DNA from 3 places in the Bradyrhizobium sp. CB82 genome. Region 3 is predicted to be linked to each of the others. Evidence: predicted binding sites of a transcription regulator. Region 3 holds the regulator's gene; each other region holds the start of a gene.
The links. Region 3 encodes HrcA, which represses chaperone genes, less so after heat shock. Its sites were predicted from a motif close to GTTAGCACTCNCNNNNNGNGAGTGCTAAC; they were not measured.
Positions count from the first base shown of each region.

Region 1: the regulator HrcA is predicted to act here: its motif matches at 5,030-5,058, upstream of groES (co-chaperone GroES).
Region 2: the regulator HrcA is predicted to act here: its motif matches at 2,360-2,388, upstream of QA640_RS08445 (co-chaperone GroES).

Region 1 is NZ_CP121650.1:3,539,458-3,547,139, forward strand. Features, by position in the region: gene QA640_RS16975 (LysR family transcriptional regulator) at 1-689, shown strand, start outside; tRNA gene QA640_RS16980 (tRNA-OTHER) at 856-927, shown strand; tRNA gene QA640_RS16985 (tRNA-Lys) at 932-995, shown strand; gene QA640_RS16990 (SPFH domain-containing protein) at 1,333-2,484, shown strand; partial or broken gene QA640_RS16995 (GIY-YIG nuclease family protein) at 2,487-2,782, opposite strand; gene groL (chaperonin GroEL) at 2,941-4,581, opposite strand; gene groES (co-chaperone GroES) at 4,673-4,987, opposite strand; gene QA640_RS17010 (usg protein) at 5,368-5,655, shown strand; gene QA640_RS17015 (cupin domain-containing protein) at 5,818-6,363, shown strand; gene QA640_RS17020 (nucleoside transporter C-terminal domain-containing protein) at 6,490-7,682, opposite strand, start outside.
Region 2 is NZ_CP121650.1:1,760,926-1,768,607, reverse strand. Features, by position in the region: gene QA640_RS08460 (L,D-transpeptidase) at 1-356, opposite strand, end outside; gene QA640_RS08455 (protein phosphatase CheZ) at 673-1,446, shown strand; gene QA640_RS08450 (hypothetical protein) at 1,628-2,149, opposite strand; gene QA640_RS08445 (co-chaperone GroES) at 2,495-2,791, shown strand; gene groL (chaperonin GroEL) at 2,930-4,561, shown strand; gene QA640_RS08435 (hypothetical protein) at 4,648-4,812, shown strand; gene QA640_RS08430 (hypothetical protein) at 4,824-6,035, shown strand; gene QA640_RS08425 (META domain-containing protein) at 6,864-7,262, opposite strand; gene QA640_RS08420 (L-lactate permease) at 7,489-7,682, opposite strand, start outside.
Region 3 is NZ_CP121650.1:203,548-211,229, reverse strand. Features, by position in the region: gene QA640_RS00960 (hypothetical protein) at 1-348, shown strand, start outside; gene pncA (bifunctional nicotinamidase/pyrazinamidase) at 435-1,157, shown strand; gene grpE (nucleotide exchange factor GrpE) at 1,307-1,921, opposite strand; gene hrcA (heat-inducible transcriptional repressor HrcA) at 2,023-3,111, opposite strand; gene rph (ribonuclease PH) at 3,271-3,984, shown strand; gene rdgB (RdgB/HAM1 family non-canonical purine NTP pyrophosphatase) at 3,995-4,630, shown strand; gene hemW (radical SAM family heme chaperone HemW) at 4,617-5,774, shown strand; gene QA640_RS00925 (penicillin-binding protein activator) at 5,890-7,122, opposite strand; gene rsmI (16S rRNA (cytidine(1402)-2'-O)-methyltransferase) at 7,363-7,682, shown strand, end outside.

The DNA.
Region 1 (7,682 bases), 3.3 Mb from region 3:
GCGTCCGCAAGCCGACGCGGCAGTGCGAGGCGGTGCTGGCGCATGTCGAGGCGATGGCCGCACATGCCGCCGAGATCGGTCGCCTCAGTGAGAGCCTGGCATGTCCGGTGGGACGCCTGCGCATCGCCTCTACCAACACGGTCGCCGAGGAGGTGCTGTCGCCGCGCGCGAGCGACTTCCTGCGCACCAATCCCGGGTTGACGCTGCAATTCCTCACCTCCAGCGAGAACGTGAAATTCTCGCGCTGGCAGGCCGATCTCGCCGTCCGCCTGCGCAAGCCCGACAAGGGCGACTTCACGATCTCGAAACTCGCCGATGTGCGCCTGTATTTCTTCGAGCCAGCGGACCGTGGCGAGAGCGACCCGATCGTGTGCGCCTACCCGGACGAACTCGACGTGATTCCCGACGCGCAATTCTTGCGCGCGAAACGGCTGAAGAATGCGCGCTGCGTCACCGACAACATCCGCGTCATCCGCACGATGATCCGGTCGCATCAGGCGATTGGCGTGCTGCCCGAATATAGCTGCGAGCCGTTGCTCGCCGATCGCAGCCTGCGCGCCACCTTGCTCGCGAAGCGCCGCGACGTCTGGTTGCTTGTGCAAAACCATCTCAAGCGCGATCCCGCGGCGCGCCTGACGATCGAGTGGGTGCGCGCCTGCTTTCGGGATTTCGCGTTTCATCAGGCGTAAGACCTCGCAGATCGGAAAATCACGACGCAAAAAATCTCTTGCCAAGGCTCCGCGCTTGCCTTATGTCCGCGCTCCTTTGCGATGGCCACGGGCTCGGGCTCTCTGAGATCCCGACTGGCGCGGGCCGGTCTCCGGTTTCGTGTTCCGCCGAACGAAGGATAGAAAAGCAGGACGTAGCTCATGGAGAGCGTCGGGCTGAAACCCGAAGGCATCGGTTCGATTCCGGTCTCTTGCTCCACAAAGGATAGCTCAGTGGTAGAGCAGATGACGTTTAATCATCGTGACGCGGGTTCGAATCCCGCTCCAGCGCTCCGTTTCAGCCTACGAAGCTGATACCTCTGAAGAGGACCGGACGCGCGCTTCAGTCGCCGTCCGGCCGCATCGCCCAAAAGGCTTTCGTCCGAGCAACGACACTGTGAAACCGGCTTTGCGCCGCGGCGGATACCGCTTGCGCTGACACCGGGTGGCTCCGCACGACCGCTCGAGACACCTCGAGCGATTGCGCGCGTGCGCCCGTCGTCATGCAGGCTCAAGCCTCGGCCCGCCGATTTCTCAGGAAGCGTCGTCCGCGTCCTCGCATCCTTTGCAAACGAAACCCGCCGTCCGACCGCTTGCGGCCGGGCGCAAATGATGGAGGCGTGCCATGATCCGGCACTTGCTGATGCTGAACGTGACGGTGAAAGACGGCGAGCGTGCGTTGCTGACGCGCAACGGGCAGCTCGTGCGCGTGCTCGCGCCCGGTCGGCATCGCCTGTTCGATCCCCTGCACGAGCTGAAGGCCGAGGTGCTCGATGTGGTTCGCAGCGAATTCCCCGCGAATCGCTACGCAGTGCTGAAGGCCGCGCGGCCCGATCTTGCCGTCGAGCTGTTCGAAGCGGTCGAGACCAAGGCGGACGAGGTCGCCATCGTCAGCCTCGACGGCCGGCCCGTGCATCTGATGACGCCCTGGCAGGTGCGCGTCTACTGGAAGGTCGCAACCCGCATCGATGTCGAGCGCATCGATGTGTCGCGCGATCCCCGTGTCGACGCGCGGCATCTGACCATGATCGAGCGCAACCGCTCGACCGTCGTGAGCGAGACGGTGGTCGAGAACCACGAGGCAGGCCTGCTTTATGTCGAGGGCCGGCTCGTGGAGCGGCTTGCGCCCGGCCGGCACGCGTTCTGGATCGTCGGCCGCAAGATCGAGGTGAAGCGCCTCGACCTGCGGCCCCAGACGGTCGAGATCACCGCGCAGGAGATGCTGACCAAGGATCGCATCGCGCTGCGGGTGACGCTGACGGCGTTCCGCCGGGTGGTCGATCCCGAGCGCACGGTCGCAACCATGCCCGACGTGGATGCGTGGCTGTACCGCCTGGTGCAGTTCGCAATCCGCGAGGCGGTGGCGGGCCGCACGCTGGACGAGGTGCTGTCTGCAAAGGCGGCACTGGATGCGGAGCTGCGCGACTACGTGCGCGCACGCGTCGCGGTATCAGGCGTCGAGGTCACCGAGCTCGGCGTCAAGGATGTGATCCTGCCCGGCGAAATCCGGGAGCTGGTGAACAAGGTGGTGGAAGCGGAGCGGGTCGCGAAGGCGAACCTGATCCGCCGGCAGGAAGAGACCGCGGCGACGCGCTCGCTTCTGAACACCGCCCGCCTGATGGAGGAGAACCCCCTGCTGCTGCGGCTCAAGGAGCTGGAGTCGCTGGAGCGGCTGGTCGAGAAGGTCGGCCGGATCGACCTCCATGCCGGTGACGGCGAGGGCCTCGATGCCCTGCTGACGCGGCTGGTGCGCCTCAAGGCGCCTGAGAGCGCGTGACGTCAGAAAGGCCGCCCACGGGCGGCCTTTCGTTTGTCTGGTGAGATCGGCGTTGTCGCGCGCGTCGATTGAAGCCTTTCGTCCCTTCGCCACTTCTTCAATTCTTTCTCGCGCTCAATGGCGGTCGTGACGTCATCGTAGGTTTCGAACCAGACCAGCTTGTCCACTGAGTACTTTTTGGTGAATCCAGGGGCGACTTGGTCTTGTGCTCACGAATGCGACGGACGATGTCGTTCGTCACGCCAATATATAGCGTTCCATATTTCTTGTTGGCGAGCAGGCAGACGTAATAGGCCATGCGTATAGGCCATGTGCGATTGGTGAAAGGGATTCCGGGCTCCGCGCTGCGCGCCGCCCCGGACTGACAAAGGCGGTACGACCTTTGGTAGAATACTAAAAAGACAAAAACCCCGGCATTGCTGCCGGGGTTTCGCACTTCGTCGAGAGCGTCGGACCTTAGAAGTCCATGCCGCCCATGCCGCCGCCCGGGGGCATGGCGGGGCCGGCAGCGGCCTTCTTCGGCAGCTCGGCGACCATGGCCTCGGTGGTGATCAGCAGCGCCGCCACGGAGGAGGCGTTCTGAATCGCGGTGCGCACGACCTTGGTCGGGTCGATGATGCCCTTGGTGACGAGGTTGCCGTATTCGCCGGTCTGCGAGTCGAAGCCGTAGGTGTACTGATCCTTCTCGAGGATCTTGCCGACGATCACCGAGCCGTCTTCACCGGCGTTGATCGCGATCTGGCGGGCCGGCGCGGACAGCGCCTTGCGCACGATCTCGACGCCGGTCTTCTGGTCGTCGTTGGCGGTACGCAGGTTCTTCAGCCGCTCGGTGGCGCGGAGCAGGGCGACGCCGCCGCCCGGCAGGATGCCTTCCTCGACCGCCGCGCGGGTCGCATGCATCGCGTCATCAACGCGATCCTTGCGCTCCTTCACCTCGACCTCGGTCGCGCCGCCGACGCGGATCACCGCGACGCCACCCGCGAGCTTGGCCAGACGCTCCTGGAGCTTTTCACGGTCGTAGTCCGAGGTGGTCTCCTCGATCTGCGCCTTGATCTGGGCCACGCGCGCCTCGATGTCGGCCTTCTTGCCGGCGCCGTTGACGATCGTGGTGTTCTCCTTGTCGATCATCACCTTCTTGGCGCGACCGAGCATGTTGAGCGTGACGTTCTCGAGCTTGATGCCGAGATCTTCCGAGATTGCCTGGCCGCCAGTCAGGATCGCGATGTCCTGGAGCATGGCCTTGCGGCGATCGCCGAAGCCCGGAGCCTTCACGGCCGCGACCTTCAGGCCGCCGCGCAGACGGTTCACCACGAGCGTGGCGAGCGCCTCGCCCTCGACGTCCTCTGCGACGATGATCAGCGGCTTGCCGGTCTGCACCACGGCCTCGAGCAGCGGCAAGAGCTCGTTCAGCGAGGAGAGCTTCTTCTCGTTGATGAGAATGTAGGCGTCGTCCATCTCAACGCGCATCTTGTCGGCGTTGGTGACGAAGTAGGGCGAGATGTAGCCGCGATCGAACTGCATGCCCTCGACGACGTCGAGCTCGGTCTCGAGCGACTTGGCTTCCTCGACGGTGATGACACCCTCGTTGCCGACCTTCTTCATGGCGTCGGCGAGGAACTTGCCGATCTCCGCGTCGCCGTTGGCCGAGATGGTGCCGACCTGGGCGATCTCCTCGTTCGAGGTGACCTTCTTGGTGTTCTTTTCGAGGTCCGCAACGACGGCGTCGACGGCGAGGTCGATACCGCGCTTGAGGTCCATCGGGTTCATGCCGGCGGCAACCGCCTTGGCGCCTTCACGGACGATCGCGGCCGCGAGCACGGTCGCGGTGGTGGTGCCGTCGCCGGCCGCGTCGGCGGACTTGGAGGCGACTTCGCGCACCATCTGGGCGCCCATGTTCTCGAACTTGTCGTCGAGCTCGATCTCCTTGGCGACGGTGACGCCGTCCTTGGTGATGCGGGGAGCGCCGAACGACTTGTCGAGAACGACGTTGCGGCCCTTCGGACCGAGCGTGACCTTCACGGCGTTGGCGAGGATCTCGACGCCGCGCAGCATGCGGTCACGGGCGTCGACGCCGAATTTCACTTCTTTGGCTGACATATTGGTTTCCCTGAGTTGTCTTGGTCTTATCTCACCCTTGGCGAGGCGCCCGGCAGGCGCTCCTCAGGGGTGAGCGGTGCGAGCGGCTGGATTAGGCGGCCTTTTTCTTCGAAGCGGGAGCTTCGAGCACGCCCATGATGTCGCTTTCCTTCATGATCAACAGGTCCTGGCCGTCGATCTTGACCTCGGTGCCCGACCACTTGCCGAACAGCACGCGGTCGCCGACCTGGACGTCGATCGGGATCAGCTTGCCGCTCTCGTCGCGGCCGCCCGGGCCAACGGCGATCACTTCGCCCTGGGAGGGCTTTTCCTTGGCCGTATCGGGAATGATGATGCCGCCAGCGGTCTTCTCTTCTGCGTCGATGCGCTTGATCACGACGCGGTCGTGAAGCGGACGGAATTTCATGCAGTCCTCCTAAGCAATTGCACGAGTTGGAGATTTTTGGGTGTTAGCAGTCGCTGCCTGCGAGTGCTAGCGCAGGCGAGAACTGAGATAGGACAGGTTTTTTACGGGAGCAAGGGCTTCTAGCAGAAAAATCAGCACTCAGAAGGCCTGTCTGCCAAAATCATTTACCATCGTTAAACGAGGCCTCGCGCGCTATTAGCAGACCCCCCGATCTGCTGCTAAAGCATTGAATTTCAACAACTTGTTAAACTTTTGGGCTTGAGATGGGTTGGCCGTATGCGTCACATTTCTCTCATGTGAGCGCATCTCCACCGGGTGGCTCTTTGGGCCAGTCCGAGCAGGCCACCCCTTGAATATGCGCTCCTGCAAAGGAGGCTGGCATGAGCTTGCGGGTTGGGGGTGTTTCCAACGACTTCCGGAAACAGTTGCTGGGTTACGGGCTGACGACGGCGCAGATCCTCTATCGGATGCCGGATCATCCCTCGCTGCTGCAGACCTACATCTGGCAGAACTACGATCTGTTTCCGAAATTCCCGGCGCTGACGGATTTCCTCGCCTTCTGGGAGGAGAAGCTCGACGGTCCCCTTTATTCGGTGACGGTAGCGCATTCCAAGCTGATCAAGCCCGCCGAGCTGCGCGCGGTCGATGGCGTGTTCAGGTTGAACTGAGGCTGCCGCGCCTCGTATAGGGTGGGTTAGCGCAGCGTAAGCCACCTCTTTGCTCTCCGCGCGTCGACAGAAGCGGTGGGTTACGCCTTCGGCTAACCCACCCTTACGATTCCGAATTCTGTGTTAGCCTTCGCCTCCAGAACAAAGATCAGGGAGGCAACAATGGTCAAGCGCAAGGTGACATCGCGCAGCGCGGCGCAATCCGCGGTAAAGAAGAAATGGCACGGCAACAAGGTCGCCACGCGGTCTTCAGCCCGCGAGGCAGTGAAGGCGAAAGCTCGCACGACACTCGCCAAGACTCCTGCCAAGACACGTACCCGGCCCAAGCAGCGCATCGCCGTCAGCCATCACCGCGAAGAGGATTTCAAGGCCGACGGCCTGCGCGCCTACGCGCAATATCGCGATCTCGGCATCGCCGCTGCGACCCACGGACTCGCGCAAGCCCACGTCATCCGCCTGCTGCCGCCGTGCAATCCGGCCGAGGTGTCAAAGCTCCACTATCACGACGTCGAATTCCAGATGGTCTACGTGCTCAAGGGCTGGGTGAAGACCTACATGGAAGGCCAGGGCGAAACGCTGATGGAAGCGGGCAGTGCCTGGACCCAGCCGCCGAAGATCAAGCACATGATCCTCGACTATTCCGACGACGTGGAATTGCTGGAGATCATCCTGCCGGCCGAGTTCAAGACGGTGGAATTGAAGGCGTAAGACGCTGTCATTCCGGGGCGCGACGAAAGTCGCGAGCCCGGAATCCATTTCACAGCTCGTATTGCGGCCCGATGGATTCCGGGCTCGCCGCTTGCGCGGCGCCCCGGAATGACGGGCGGAGAGAGTCTACGTCAGCACTCCCACGATCGCGCCCATCAAACACGTCGTCAGCGTGCCCGATACGATCGACTTCAGCCCGAGGGCATTGATCTCCTCGCGTCGCTCCGGCGCCATGACACCGAGGCCGCCGATCATGATGCCGAGGCTCCCGAAATTGGCGAAGCCGCACATCGCGTAGAGCATGATCAGGCGCGAGCGCGCATCGAGCGCGTCGGGGGCGAGTTTCGACAGATCGACATAGGCGATCAACTCGTTGAGTATCGTCTTGGTGCCCATCAGGCTACCCGCCGTCACCGCCTGATCCCATGGCAGCCCCATCAGCCAGCACACTGGAGCCATCACGAGGCCCAGCAATCGTTGCAGCGAGATCGCTGCGCCGCCGATCGTTGGCAGCAGCCCGAGCAAAGCATTGACGAGATACACCAGCGCCACCAGCACGATCAGCATGGCGATGATGTTGAGCAACAGCTCGAGCCCTGCGGAGGTGCCCTTGACGATCGCATCCATCGTGCCGGAGGCGTGCATGTCCGGGTCTTTGAGCGAACCGCCGGTGAGCCGGTCACTGGTCTCCGGTACCATGATCAGGCTGATCAGGATTGCGGCCGGCGCGCCGAGCACCGAGGCGATGACGAAATGCGCGGCGGCGTCCGGAATCAGCGGCGCGAGCAGCGTCGCATAGAGCACCAGCACCGTGCCGGCGATGCCGGCCATGCCGCCGGTCATCACCAGAAACAATTCGCTGCGCGTCATCTGCGCCAGATACGGCCGCACGAACAGTGGGGCCTCCACCATGCCGAGGAAGATGTTCGCCGCGGTCGACAGTCCGACTGCGCCGCCGACCCCCAACGTGCGCTCGAGCAGCCACGCCATGCCACGCACGATCGGCGGCAGCACGCGCCAATAGAACAGCAGCGTCGTCAGCACGCTCATCACGAGCACGATCGGCAGCGCCTGGAACGCGAGGATGAAATCGGCGCCCGGCGTCTTCACATCGAAGGGCAGGGGGCCGCCGCCGACATAGCCGAACACGAAGGACGTGCCGGCGCGCGAGGCCGCAGAGATTGCGCCGACCGCATCGTTGATGGCGCCGAAGGCATGCGCGACGAACGGCAGCTTGAGCAGGACGATTGCGGTGAGGAAGGTGACGACGAGGCCGATTCCCGCCTGGCGCAGCGAGACCGCGCGACGGTTCTCCGCCA
Region 2 (7,682 bases), 1.6 Mb from region 3:
AACGGACGCAAGCGCGGATCGGCTGCCTCCTGCTCCGGCACCGCGCCCGGCATCCGCGGCTCGCCCATCGGCGGCAAACGGCGCTGGTCGTAATAGGCCGGCTGCTGTTGATACGTCGGCTGTTGCTGCGGATAATAGCGCTGGCCGCGCTCCTCGCCGCCGAACAGAAATTCGATGAAGCCGCCGCCCATGTTGGCATTGGAGGCGACGCGCATCGGCTGCGGCTGAACCTGCGGCGCATAAAGCACGGCGGGCGGATCGGATGGCGCGGTATGGTCGAAGGCGGCGGCGCGGTCGATCCCGGCGACAAGGGTGCAAGCGCTGCCGAGCAGCGCGACAGACATATTCTTGAACATCGACGTACTCTGTACTGTTTCGTCTGGTGCGTTCATCGCGGCGGGCGCAGCACTGACGTGCCCTGGCGATGAAGCTCACTTAAGATCAAAAGCCGTTTGGTTTGGTAAACGGAAACGGCGTCTTGATTCACCACGTCGCGAACATCAGCGCCTTTTGTCCGCTAGCGTTTATTTTCGGTGAACAGCTGATACGCATGGTTAATCGGCGGTGGACATGCGCATCGCGAGCGATCGCAAAGCAGCTGCTGCCGTGAACGTCGTGTTAAATCCCTTCTGTCTACAAAGGCCGCATGAGTGAGGTGGGGGGAGTTCCAATATGGCTGTTCACCGCAAGCGTTTTCGCGTCGAGGAAGCTATCGTCGGCGAGATGCCAATTCCCGAGATGATCGACGAGGCTACTCCGATGCACAGCGAGATCATGGCCGAGCTGCGCGCGATCCGCGCGCAAATGGCGCGCAACAGCCACGCCGGGCAGGCATCGATGGCGCCGGGCGATGCCGTCGTGGCGCAGGAAGTCGCTGAGACCCGCGCGATGCTGGAAACCTATCGCGCTCAGATCGAGCAGTGCGAGAAGCTGAAGGTCGAGCTCGACCTCATTCACGACGCCATCAACCGCACCAAGCGCGAAATCGCGACGCTGCACGGCAAGAGCTTTGACGGTGGCGAAATGGCCAAGGTCAATGGCGAGCTCGGCGCCGTCGTCGGCGGCACCGAGCAGGCGACCCAGCAAATCCTCGAAGCAGCCGAGTCGATCGACCAGGCCGCCAGCGCGCTCTCCAAGGTGGATTCGGTGGACCAGCAGAAGCAGCTCGCCGACGACATCCAGGAGCGCGTCATCTCGATCTTCGAGGCCTGCAACTTCCAGGACCTGACCGGCCAGCGCATCAGCAAGGTGATGGGCACGATGAAGTTCATCGAGCAGCACATCAATGCGATGATGGAGATCTGGGGCGGCGTCGATGCCATCAAGGCCCACGCGGCGCCGATCGTCGACACTCGCGACGAGGACGCCAAGCTCCTCAACGGGCCCAAGCTCGCCGGCGACGTCGGCCACGCCTCGCAGGACGACATCGACGCCCTGTTCGACTGAGCAGACCGGAGTTACGGAAAAGCAAAACGCCGGGCCGAGCCGGCGTTTTGTTTGGAACCACCCCCGCCGTCATCGCCCGGCTCGACCGGGCGATCCAGTATTCCAGAGAGGGCGAGGCTGGAGTCGAGAAGCCGCGGCGTACTGGATGCCCCGCCTTCGCGGGGCATGACGAAGGGAGAGACTACGCCCGTGGCGCGCAGCGGACGTAGACCATGTTGCCGTAGCGGGTGGCGGCATCCTTGTCGATGAAGCGGGTGACCATGACGCGGCCGTCGAAGGAGACGATCTCACGGTCCTGCTCGCCGGGGGTCGCGCCGGGCGGTCCGATATAGTTCTTGCCGCTCGGTGAGCCCTTCAGCCGCAGTTCCTGCGGCGTCGCCTGGTCGGCCAGGTGCATGATCACGCCGCCGCTCGAGCCGGCGCCGATCACATAGGGATTCTTGCACTGCGCGCGGGCCGCGGCCTCGGTACGGGCGCGGTCGGCCGGGTTCTGGAACGAGGCAAGGCCCCAGCGGCCGACGATCTCGTCGGCGCGGATCGAGGCCGGCATTTCCGGCCCGGTGCCGGGCTCGGCCTCGGGCGGCGGCGATGACGACGAGAACGACGGCAGGCTCATGCCGCCGCCACATGCGCCCAGCAGCAGCGCCAAGGCCGCGGCGGCGCCCAGCTTGGCAACCGTCCCAGCGTGAGCTGAACTGATCATGGCATTCCCCCGAGCAAAGCGCCCCCCAAACACGAGCCTGGCCACACCGTCCTGCAGCCAAGCGCAAAACCACCGTCGGGGCAATGACGTCGTAGAATACGCCAGCGTCCCCAATTCGTTTCGATCGTCAACATCCTATATCCGTCTCACCAATGGCTTAACCACCTTTGCTTGACAGGATCGCGGCCAAGCCATATTTCCGGGCGCACTATTAGCACTCGGGAAGCCCGATTGCTAAAGCGCGCCGTTCGATCCTGGCATTCGATCCTGACAGAGGTCGGACGGGGGCGCAGGCCCCTCACCTACTTCCGCTGCTTCCGAAGCGAGCTTCCAAAGGGAAACGTCATGGCTAAGTCCAAATTTCGTCCGCTGCATGACCGTGTCGTGGTCAAACGTATCGATGCCGAGGAAAAGACCAAGGGCGGCATCATCATTCCCGACACCGCCAAGGAGAAGCCGTCCCAGGGCGAAATCGTCGCCGTCGGCCCGGGCGGCCGCGACGAGGCGGGCAAGCTGATTCCGATCGACCTCAAGGTCGGCGACCGCGTGCTGTTCGGCAAGTGGTCGGGCACCGAGGTCAAGATCGACAATGAGGATCTCCTGATCATGAAGGAGTCGGACATCATGGGTGTCCTGGCCTAAGGCCGACCGCCTGAACAGCCGCTGAATATCGTGCCCGGACCTTCGATCCGGGCATCGTTCATGATTTCGCCACGGATTGCCGCGCCTTGCCCGGCAACGAGCGGCGAGCACATCACCAAACATCAAGGATTGCAGAAAATGGCTGCCAAAGACGTCAAGTTTTCCGGAGACGCGCGCGAACGCATGCTGCGCGGCGTCGACATTCTCGCCAACGCCGTCAAGGTGACGCTCGGCCCGAAGGGCCGCAACGTCGTCATCGAGAAGAGCTTCGGCGCGCCCCGCATCACCAAGGACGGCGTCACCGTCGCCAAGGAGATCGAGCTCGAGGACAAGTTCGAGAACATGGGCGCCCAGATGGTCCGTGAGGTCGCCTCCAAGACCAACGACCTCGCCGGCGACGGCACCACCACCGCGACCGTGCTGGCCCAGGCCATCGTGCGCGAAGGCGCCAAGGCCGTTGCCGCCGGCATGAACCCGATGGACCTCAAGCGCGGCATCGACACCGCGGTTACGGCTGTCATCAAGGACATCGAGAAGCGCGCCAAGCCGGTCGCCGCCTCCTCCGAGGTCGCCCAGGTCGGCACCATCTCGGCGAACGGCGATGCCGCCATCGGCAAGATGATCGCGCAGGCGATGCAGAAAGTCGGCAACGAGGGCGTCATCACCGTCGAAGAGAACAAGTCGCTCGACACCGAGGTCGACATCGTCGAGGGCATGAAGTTCGACCGCGGCTATCTGTCGCCCTACTTCGTCACCAACGCCGAGAAGATGACCGCCGAGCTGGAGGACGCCTACATCCTCCTGCACGAGAAGAAGCTCTCCGGGCTGCAGGCCATGCTGCCGGTGCTGGAAGCCGTGGTGCAGTCCGGCAAGCCGCTCGTCATCGTCGCCGAGGACGTCGAGGGCGAGGCGCTCGCCACGCTCGTGGTGAACCGTCTGCGCGGCGGCCTGAAGGTCGCCGCCGTCAAGGCCCCGGGCTTCGGTGATCGCCGCAAGGCCATGCTCGAGGACCTCGCGATCCTCACCGGCGGTCAGCTGATCTCCGAAGAGCTCGGCATCAAGCTCGAGAACGTCACGGTGAAGATGCTCGGTCGCGCCAAGAAGGTGGTGATCGACAAGGAGAACACCACGATCGTCAACGGTGCCGGCAAGAAGCCGGACATCGAGGCCCGCGTCGGCCAGATCAAGGCCCAGATCGAGGAGACCACCTCGGACTACGACCGTGAGAAGCTCCAGGAGCGTCTGGCCAAGCTCGCCGGCGGCGTCGCGGTGATCCGCGTCGGCGGCGCCACCGAGATCGAGGTCAAGGAGAAGAAGGATCGCGTCGAGGACGCACTCAACGCCACCCGCGCAGCCGTGCAGGAAGGCATCGTGCCCGGCGGCGGCGTCGCGCTGCTGCGCGCCAAGAAGGCGGTGGGGCGTCTGTCCAACGACAATGCCGACGTGCAGGCCGGCATCAACATCGTGCTGAAGGCGCTGGAAGCCCCAGTCCGCCAGATCTCCGAGAACGCGGGCCTCGAAGGCTCGGTCGTCGTCGGCAAGATCCTGGAGAACAAGTCCGAGACATTCGGCTTCGACGCCCAGACCGAGCAGTATGTCGACCTGGTCGAGAAGGGCATCATCGACCCCGCCAAGGTGGTACGCACCGCGCTCCAGGACGCCTCCTCCGTGGCCGGCCTGCTGGTGACCACCGAAGCCATGGTCGCCGAGCTGCCGAAGAAGGAAGCAGCTCCGGCGATGCCGGCGGGCGGCGGTATGGGCGGCTTCTGAGCCCGTCGCGACCAGCCCAAGAATCACACGAAGGCCGCCTCCGGGCGGCCTTCTTTTTTGCGGACCATGGCGTTGCCGACCAAGCCTTGCGCATTCCGATTCAACCGCCGGTCAAAACCCACTACGGTGGCGCGCCGATTCTAGAGCGCGATGAGCTGGGGATGAATCGTCATCGCGCTTCAGGCTATTGTTCGAGCATGATCTTTCCGGAAATCCGCTTCACGCTGTTCCGGATCATGCTCCATCTCTGAGGATTTCGTCGATGCGCGCGCTTTCGTTCTGCTCGATAGGCTTTTTGGCGGTTTTGGTTGCGGTTGCGCCTGACGTCGCGTCCGCCCAGATGAAGCTGTCGCCGAAGGCCACGGCGCCCGGCGGAACCGAGACGCGCTATTTCACCTCGATCGACGGGCTGATGGACGGCAATGCGGACGTCATCCTGAAGGAGACCCGCCAGGGCAAGACGGTCACCTCGGCCGTGCTCGACGTCTGCTATCCCGCCGCGAAGAATTCTGACCGCAAGGACCGCTTCGTCGTCAATCTCACGGTCGCCGGCCAGCTGATGACGGGCACGACGCAGAGCCTCGGCGGCAAGGCGCCGGTCACCGTCAAGCTGACGCGCAAGCAGACCAGCGACACCTTCGAGTTCCGCGGCCAGATCTCGATCGGCGGCAACGTGACCGTGGTCGCCTCCCCCGACAATTCCGATCTCAGCGAGAAGGAGTTTCTGGACAACCAGACCTCGGACGACGGCATCACGCCGCAGCCGAAGGACTTCACGGAAGTCTCGCCGGAGGCGATCGCGGTCAAGGTGAAGTTAGAGGCGGCGACCGATTTCCTGAAGAGCCTGAAGGGTCAGGATGTCGAGGTGACGCTGGCCAGCCTGTCGGTCGGCTGCGACGCGCTGCGCGCCGGGGAGCAGACCATCAACATGTCGGTCGACCCGGAGCGGGCGAGCGCGCTGCTCGCCAAATTCAAGGCGATGCCGGGCGTCACCGCGGCGGGCTGGACCGCCGGTATGATGGAGATGGACCGCACAATCCGCCTCTCCGCCGCCGACTGGCGCGACGGCGACAAGATTGGCCGGGACCGGCTCGCCGGCACCGTCGCGAACGTACTGGCGCGGACGCTGGCGGCAAAACCCGTCTCGCAAAGCTTCAACCCCGTCACCGGCAAGCTCAAGGTCCTGTTGAAGCGGCCGAACCAGGATTTCCCGGCACTCGAGCTCACCGACACGATCGAAATCGCTGGCCTCGTCTCGGCCGACAGGCCCGGCAACAGCGACCGTCTCCTGCTTTGGGTCGGCAGCCCCGCGATCACCACGGCCGACGAGAGCACCGGCGCCAAGCTCAATCTGTCGGATGAAACGAGCACCGATGAAGAGGGCGATCAGACCGACGACAACGGCGCGATCGAGGCGCTGGCGAAGGAGTTGAAGGGCCAGCGCTGGGACGCCGACAAGTCGGTGTGGAAATAGTCAGGCGCCGCCGCAGCCGTTTTGCTTGATCGTTAAGATTCGATTCAGTTTAAGCGGCCATCATCGGGTAACCGAACGTGGGTCGCATCATGCAAGACCACGAGCCGAGTACCCTTGAAAACATCTGGTTGGGGAATGTGGCTGGCGGCCAGTTGCCGAGGCAGCCGGCCAGGCTGCGGGATCTCTTGAGCCACGATCGCGAAGAGGTGCTGGTGCTACGGGACCCGCATGGCGTTCGAGTGCGCAACTTTCTGCTGTCCACGATTGCGCTGACGGCAAGCTTTGGACTGGGATGGGCGGGAGGCGTGAATTGGCCTGAACTCGCAAGCATGATCAGCCTCCGTCCAGTGATCCAGAAACAAACGGCTTCATCGCAGCCTTCTGAAACGAGATCCGGTGGCAAGGTCGAGGGCGCTCGAAAGACCGCATCTCACTCGGATCTGCAAACAGCGGCCCCCGCCTTTGTAGGAAGCGTTCCCAAGCCGTCCGCTACATCGCCCGCCCGCCTGCCGACTGGCTTAGCCTCTCAGGCGAACACGAGCCTCCCCTCGCCGGCAGCCGTCATGCGGCAACCTCTGGCGCCAGCACCGGAGACGCGACCGACAACCATTCCCGGATGGACGGTTGTTGACGTTCGGGACGGAACTGCCGTTCTCGACGGCCCCGACGGAATTCGGATGGCCGCACGCGGCGACACTGTTCCCGGACTCGGGCGCATAGACTCCATCGTGCGGTGGGGCAGCCGCTGGATCGTGGCCACCGCCAACGGGTTGATCGCGACGCCGTAACCGCCCAAGGAGGGCGCCGCCGCACCGGCTGCCGCGAAGCTTAATTCCCGTTCGTCCGGAAGCGCAGCGGTTTGGGACCGATCAGCGTGAGGGAGTCGCCCTGGCGCTTCCAGGTCTCGACGCTGCTCAGCGCCGCGACGAGGTCGTCATCGGCCTGCGCCTTGGCGGGCGGGCAGGAACGGTCCTGGATCTGGCCGGGAACGAAGATGACGGTGTTGCCGGCAACCGAGAACTGGCCCTTGCCGCCCTTGCACCAGAGCTCCAGCACCACCTCGCCATTGTCGCCGATCTCGATGTTGGGAATGCGCTTCGAGCCGGGCTGCGGCAAGGCTTCGAGCGTCATCTCGGTCCCGAAGGGAAAGCCGTCCTCGGCATGGGCCGCGCCTGCCATCAGCACCACCGCGGCAGCCGCGCACACCATCCGCTTGACCGAAACCATGAGACCTCTCGACCGTCTAGAGCATGATCCGGAAAAGTGCGAAGCGGTTTTCCGAAAAGATCATAACAACAACCTAAAGCGCGACGACGATTCATCCCAATCTCATCGCGCTTTAGAACCGCCGCACCTTCTATAAGACGGAGACGGCGTTGAGAAGGTTCGCCGTTCAAGCAAATCCCCGCGGGACTCTTCCCGCGGGGATTTCGTGACGCTGCGATGCGCGAGGCTACTTCAGCACCAGCGCCGTGAACGGCCATACATAGGCCTGGAGCGTCACCAGCACGCCGACCAAGCAGGCCAGCACGATCGAATGCCAGAACACGAAGCGCAGGATCGTGCCCTCGTGCCCGTACCACCGCGTCGCCGTGGAGGCGACCACGATCGACTGCGCGTCGATCATCTTGCCCATCACGCCGCCGG
Region 3 (7,682 bases):
ACCGGCTTCGAGCCAAAGCCGTACATGATCATCGGCCTCATCGGCGCAACGCCGCAGCAGGCGGAAGACCGCGCCCGCTTCGCGCAGGAGGCCGCGATGCAGATCCCGGGCATGCGCGAGTCCAGAATCACCATGTCCGAGCCGATCCGCGTCAACGGCCAGCCGGCGATCGAAACCCGCCTCGACGGCGTCAGCGGCAAGGACAAGACAGCGGTCACGGTGGTGCAGTGGATCCGCTTCGGTGGGGGTACGTCGCTGCGCATCATCGCCAGCGCCCCGCGCGATCAGTGGTCGGAGGCGTTCACCCGCTTCCGCGCGGTGCGCGACGGCATCCAGCCCAAGAGCTGACCAAAGCCGGCCGTATTTTCGGGCTTTTGTTTGTACACAAATGGAACTACGCTTGCCTCCCTGGTTCATTCCTGGAGGGACGTACGATGCTGGATCGGCGCAAAGTACTCGCGGGCGTTTCCACTGTTGCTCTCGCGAGCCTCGTTTCAAGCAAGCTCTGGGCAGCGTCGGCGATTAAACCCGACGATGCCTCCGCACTGCTCGTGATCGACGTGCAGAACTGCTTCCTGCCCGGCGGCAGCCTCGCCGTGAAGGAAGGCGAGCAGGTGGTGCCGGTGATCAACAAGATCGCAAAATCGTTCGCCAATGTCGTGATGACGCAGGACTGGCACACGCCGGGGCACGTGTCGTTTGCGTCAGTCCATTCCGGCAAGAAGCCGTTCGAGACCATCGACCTGCCGTACGGCAAGCAGGTGCTGTGGCCCGATCATTGCGTGCAGGGCACCGACGGCGCCGCGCTCTCGAAGGACCTGTCGATCCCGCAGGCCGCGCTCATCATCCGCAAGGGTTTTCACAAGGACGTCGACAGCTACTCGGCTTTCATGGAAGCCGACGGCAAGACCACCACGGGGCTCGCCGCTTACCTGAAGTCGCGCAAGATCAAGCGCGTGTTCGTCGCAGGGCTCGCCACCGATTTCTGCGTAGCCTGGACTGCGCTCGACGCGCGCAAGACGGGCTTCGAGGTCTATGTGGTGGAAGACGCCTGCCGCGGCATCGACACCCAGGGCTCGCTGGCAAAGGCCTGGGCCGACATGGCGAAGGCCGGCGTGAAGCGGATCCAATCGGGCGATATCGCGGTGACGGCGTAAGCTACCTGACCCTCATGGTGAGAAGGCGCGAAGCGCCGTCTCGAACCATGAAGGCCGAGATGCAGCAGCGGGGCCTCCATCCTTCGAGACGCCGCTAACGCGGCTCCTCAGAATGGGGGTCTCGTGTCGTGCGCGTGGCGAGGCGCGGCTTACGCCGCGTTGTTCGGCTCGTTGGTGTTGGCGGCGGCTGCCGCCTTGGCGCCGCCCTTGGCGACCCCGACGAGAGCCGGGCGCAGCACGCGCTCGCCGATGGTGTAGCCGGCCTGCACGACCTGCACCACGGTGCCCGACGGCACCGACGGATCGGGCACCTCGAACATCGCCTGCTGGAAGTTCGGATCGAACTTCTGGCCCTGCGGATCGAACTTCTTCACGCCGTGCTTCTCCAGCGCGTTGAGCAGCGAGCGCTCGGTGAGTTCCACGCCCTCGATCAGCGCGGTCAGGCCGGGATCGGCATTGGCACGCGCCTCGGCCGGCACCGCATCGAGCGCACGCTGGAGGTTGTCGGCGATATCGAGCACGTCGCGCGCAAAACCGGTGATCCCGTAGAGCCTGGCGTCGGCGACCTCCTTGGTGGTGCGCTTGCGCAAATTCTCCATCTCGGCCAGCGTCCGCAGCATCCGGTCGCGCGCTTCGGCGGCTTCCTTCTGCAAGGTCTCGACCGAACCGGGCTCCGGATCGTCGGGCATCACATACGGCTTCGACACAACGGGCTCGCCGGTCGGCGCGGTCGTGTCTTCGGGTTGCCGGTCTTGATCGGTCATCGGCTGCCTTCTCGAACTGGTCTCAAGGGATTTTTTCTCGACCGGGATATCGTGCTTCGCAGCGCGAAAATCAAGCGCCCGTGATCAGGCGAAAACGGGTGTCAGCCACCCAGGAGGCGGCTGACGATGCGGGCGGCATAGTCTACGGTCGGGATCACGCGGGCATAATTCAGCCGCGTCGGCCCGATCACGCCCAAAACGCCGACGATGTGACCGGCGGCATCCCGATAGGGCGAGATGATCGTCGAGGAACCCGACAGCGAGAACAGCTTGTTCTCCGAGCCGATGAAGATACGCACGCCCTCCGCGGTCTCGGCACGCCCGAGCAGGTCGATCACGCCGCGCTTGGTCTCGAGATCGTCGAACAACAACCGCACCCGCTCGAGATCCTCCAGCGCATGCAGGTCTTCCAGCAGATTGGCGTGGCCGCGCACGATGAGCTGGCGGTCCTCGCTCTCGCCGCCGGACCAGCTCGCGATGCCCGCCGAAATGACCTTCTGGGTGAGCTGGTCGAGCTCGGCGCGTGCCTGGCCCAGTGCGGTTTCCAGCTCGAGCCGAGCCTCGGCCAGGGTGCGGCCCCGGATACGGGCATTGAGGAAGTTGGAAGCCTCGGTGAGCGCCGAGGAGGGAACCCCGGGCGGCAGCGTCAGCACGCGGTTTTCGACCTGGCCATCCTCGCCGACCAGGATCACCAGCGCCCGCTCGGGTTCCAGGCGGACGAATTCGATATGTTTCAGCCGCGCATTGGACTTCGGCGTCAACACCACGGCCGCGGCGCGGGTGAGGCCCGACAGCCGCGTCAGCGCCTCCTCGAGGACCGCCTCGACCGATTGCGCGTGGCCGACAGTGGTGAGCTGGCTCTGGATCGATTGCCGCTCGGCCTCGTTGAGCTCGCCGACCTGCATCAGGGCGTCGACAAAGAAGCGCAAGCCGAGTTCCGTCGGCAGCCGGCCGGCGGAGGTATGCGGGGCGTAGATCAGGCCGAGCTGTTCCAGATCGGCCATGACGTTGCGCACCGAGGCCGGCGACAGCGGCAGCGCGATCAGGCGGGAAATATTGCGCGAGCCGACCGGCTCGCCGGTCGCCAGATAACTTTCGACGATTTGACGAAAGATGTCGCGAGAACGCTCGTTGAGCTGGGCGAGGCCCGCGCGCGGCGCGATCAGATGAATCGGATCGTGATGGGCCACAGACGGTAACTCCTCTCAGATGCACATAATTTGTCCATCCGGAAGGCCCCTGACAAGCGCGTCTTTGGCCGGAGCGGGGAAAAGCCCTTGCCGGGCCCCCTTCCCGCTCCTACAAGCACCGCGAACAGCCTTTTCCCTGCGAGTTTTGGAGGATTTCCCATGCGGCCAAGCCGCCGTGCGCCCGACGAATTGCGCCCCGTGACGCTGGAGCGCGGCGTGGTCAAATATGCGGAAGGCTCCTGCCTGGTAAAATTCGGCGACACCCATGTGCTGGTCACCGCGACGCTGGAAGACCGCCTGCCGCCCTGGCTGAAGGGCCAGGGCCGCGGCTGGGTCACCGCCGAATACGGCATGCTGCCGCGCGCGACCTCGGAACGGACGCGCCGCGAGGCTTCCGCCGGCAAGCAGAGCGGCCGCACCGTCGAGATCCAGCGCCTGATCGGCCGCTCGCTTCGCGCCATCGTCGATCTCGAAGCGCTCGGCGAACGCCAGATCACGGTCGATTGCGACGTGCTCCAGGCCGACGGCGGTACGCGCACGGCCTCGATCACCGGTGCCTGGGTCGCGCTGGCCGACTGCATCAACTGGATGAAGACGCGCAACATGATCAAGGCCAACGTGATGCGCGATAACGTCGCCGCAATCTCCTGCGGCATCTATCAGGGCACGCCGGTGCTGGATCTCGACTACGCCGAGGATTCCGAAGCCGAGACCGACGCAAACTTCGTCATGACCGGCGATGGCCGCATCATCGAGGTGCAGGGCACCGCGGAACGCGAGCCGTTCACGCAAGACGAGTTCCTGTCGTTGATGGCGCTGGCGCGCAAGGGTGTCGCGCGTCTCGTGGACTTGCAGAAAATGGCGGTGGCGTAGTCAATAAGCCATGCACCGGCGAATCACAGGCAAGCTGATCATCGCGACCCATAATCCCGGCAAGCTTGCCGAGATGCGGGAGCTGCTCGCGCCACACGGCGTCGAGGCGGTCTCGGCCGGCGAGCTTGGCCTGCCCGAGCCGGAGGAGACCGGCAAAGATTTTCGCAACAATGCCGCGATCAAGGCGATCGCCGCTGCGAAGGTTATGGGGCTTCCGGCCTTCGCCGATGATTCCGGCATCGTGGTCGATGCGCTCGACGGCGCGCCCGGAATTTACAGCGCGCGCTGGGCGGGCCCCAAAAAGGACTTTGCCGCGGCGATGGCGCAGATCGAGCGCTTGTTGCAGGAGCGCGGCGCCACCGCGCCCGACAAGCGCAAAGCGCATTTCGTCTCCGCGCTTTGCGTCGCCTGGCCCGACCACCATCTCGAGGAGGTCGAGGCGCGCGTCGACGGTACGCTGGTCTGGCCGCCGCGCGGCACGGCGGGCTTCGGCTACGACCCGATGTTCTTGCCCGACGGCCACACGCGCACCTTTGGCGAGATGGAAAGCATCGAGAAGCACGGCCTGCCACCGTTGGGCCTTGGCCTGTCGCACCGCGCCCGCGCCTTCGTGAAACTTGCGGAGATCTGCCTTGAGCCGCGCTGAAAAGGAAGCCTTCGGCGTCTACGTGCACTGGCCGTTCTGCCTGTCGAAGTGTCCTTATTGCGACTTCAACAGCCATGTCCGCCACGCCGCGATCGACGAGGCACGCTTTGCCCGCGCCTTCGGCCGCGAGATCGAGACCACGGCCGAGCGCGCGCCCGGCCGCGAAGTCACCTCCATCTTCCTCGGCGGCGGCACGCCGTCCCTGATGCAGCCCGCAACCGTCGGCGCCGTGCTGGAGGCGATCGGCAAGCACTGGCGCGTCGCAAGCGACGTCGAAGTCACGCTGGAAGCCAATCCCACCAGCGTCGAGGCGACCCGCTTTGCCGGCTATCGCACAGCCGGCGTCAACCGCGTCTCGCTCGGCGTGCAGGCGCTGGACGATGTCTCGCTGAAGATGCTGGGCCGCCTGCACAGTGCACGCGAGGCGCTCGATGCGGTTGCCATCGCGCGCCGCTCGTTCGACCGCTACTCGTTCGACCTGATCTACGCGCGCCCGGACCAGACGCCGGCGATGTGGGAGGGTGAGCTCCGCCACGCCATCGAGGAAGCCGCCGAGCATTTGTCGCTCTACCAGCTCACCATCGAGGAAGGCACGCCGTTCTTCGGCCTGCACCAGGCCGGCAAATTGAAGACGCCTGACGAGGCGGTCGCGCGCGCGCTCTATGACGTCACGCAGGAGACCTGCGACAAGCTCGGCCTGCCCGCCTACGAGATTTCCAACCACGCACGCCGCGGCGCCGAGTGCCGGCACAATCTGGTCTACTGGCGCGGCGAGGAATATGCCGGCATCGGCCCCGGCGCCCATGGCCGCCTCGACATCGACGGCATCAGGCACGCGACCGCCACCGAGAAGCGCCCGGAAGCCTGGCTGATGCGCGTCGAGACCAACGGCGACGGCGTCGTCACCGACGAACTCCTGAACAGCGAAGAGCGCGCCGACGAGTTCTTGCTGATGGGATTGCGCCTCGCCGAAGGCATCGACCCCAAGCGCTACGCCGCGCTCGCCGGCCGCCCGCTCGATCCGCGCCGCATCGCGCTGTTGCGCGAGGAAGGTGCCATCACCGTTGACACAACCGGCCGCCTGCGCGTGACCAGCAGCGGATTTCCGGTGCTCGATGCGGTGGTGGCGGATCTGGCAGCGTAGCGGAGTGCCGTAGGGTTGGCAAAGCGAAGCGTGCCCACCGCTTGCAGCAATCTTGAGAAAGATGGTGGGCACGGCGCATTCGCGCCTTTGCCTACCCTACGGCCCTATAAATACGCTATGCCCCAAAACTCTTCGGCGAGCCCGCGACGGCGACGCCGCCGCCGGTCGTCACCTTCATGACCGCAAGGCCGCGCTCATTGGTGCCGTCGGCGCGGAAGCGGAACAGACCGTCGATGCCGGCAAAACCGGATGGGTTGGTGAGAACGTCCTGGGAGAAGCGCGTGGTGCCTTGGGTGCGCGCGAGCGCTGCGACGAGCGCCACTGCATCATAGGCGAGCGTCGCCGTGCGCACCGGCTCAGCGCCATATTTCGTGCGGTAGCGACCGGAGAAGGCGCGGAAACCCGCCGGGTCCGGCGCGGCGTAGAGACCGCCTTGCAGCGCCTGGCTCGCATAGACGCGCGGATTGTCCCACAGCCCGGTGCCGAGCAGCTGGATGTTACGCAGGTTCGCGCCCGCCGCGGTGAGCGCATCGGCCACCGCGACGACGGAATCGCCGTCATCGGCGATGAACAGCGCATCCGCACTGCCGAGCGCCTGCGCCACTGTGCGAGCCGGCGTAGCGCGATCGCCCCCGAATTTCTCGAACGCAACGACGCGTCCGCCCCGCCGCGGCACGGCCGCCTTGAAGGCCGCCTCCACCACATTGCCGTAAGCGTTCTCCGGTAGTAGCGCCGCGAAGGAGCGCTTCCCGATGCTGGCGGAATATTCGACGATGCGGTTGACGTCCGACTCGGGCAGGAAACTCAACAGGAAGACGCCGCGGCCAGCGATGCTGGCATCGGTCGAGAACGCCATCACCGGGATGCCGCGCGTGCGCGCGACCTGCGCAACCGCCGGCACCGACTGCGCGAACAGCGGCCCCAGGATGATCTCCGCGCCTTCGTCGACCGCCTGCTGCGCGCCGCCTTGCGCGCCTTGCGGCGTGCCGTTGTCGTCCTTGATCAGGAGCTGGACGTTCGGGTTCTGGAATTCGGCGAGCGCCATCTCGGCGGCGTTGCGCATCGACTGCGCGGCGAGCCCGGCATTGCCGGCGGCCGACAGCGGCAGGATCAGGCCGACCTTCACCCCGCCGGTGCCGGCGGTGGTAGCCTGCTGCGGCGGCCCGGCGGGCCCCGGCTGGGGGGCGGATGAGCTGAATGGATTGGAGAATTGGCTCAGACTCTGCTGCACGCCGGCGCACGCCGAGAGCAAGGGCGTGCCGAGCAAGAGCCCAAGCGCGCTGCGCCGGGTCGCCCCCGACGAAGGGGAAGCGGAGATGGGAGACTTGGGGTAACGCGGACCCGGCATGGCAGCTCTTCGTAGCGACCAGCCCATTCCAGGCCCGGTCAAGACTTCACCTCCGCAAGGGAGGACGCGGATTGCAGCATATTGTCGGCAAATAGTTAACCAAAACAAAAGGATAATAACCGCTTAACGCGGCCGCCCCTCCACAATGGCAAGCTGTCCGCCGATTTTGCCGGGCTGCACCAACGCGGGCTTTTCGCCGCGAATATGGCGCAAGCACGTCTCTCCCTTTAAGTATCCATTATGCGCGCAAAAGCCGCCCCGATAAATACGCCTGAAGGTGCGGCGGAACCCGCCGCGCACGGTTTTGCCGTTGGTGCCCATCACTTTTCAGCCAGCAAGGCGGCGCCGGGCCTCTACCTCGTCGCCACCCCCATCGGCAATCTCGGCGACATCACCTTGCGGGCGCTCGAGACGCTCGCCGGCGTCGACATCATTGCCTGCGAGGACACCCGGATCACGCGGCGGTTGACCGAGCGCTACGGCATCGCGGCGCAGCTCAAACCCTATCACGAGCACAATGCGGAGGCGGCGCGGCCAAAGATCCTGGCGGCGCTGGCGCA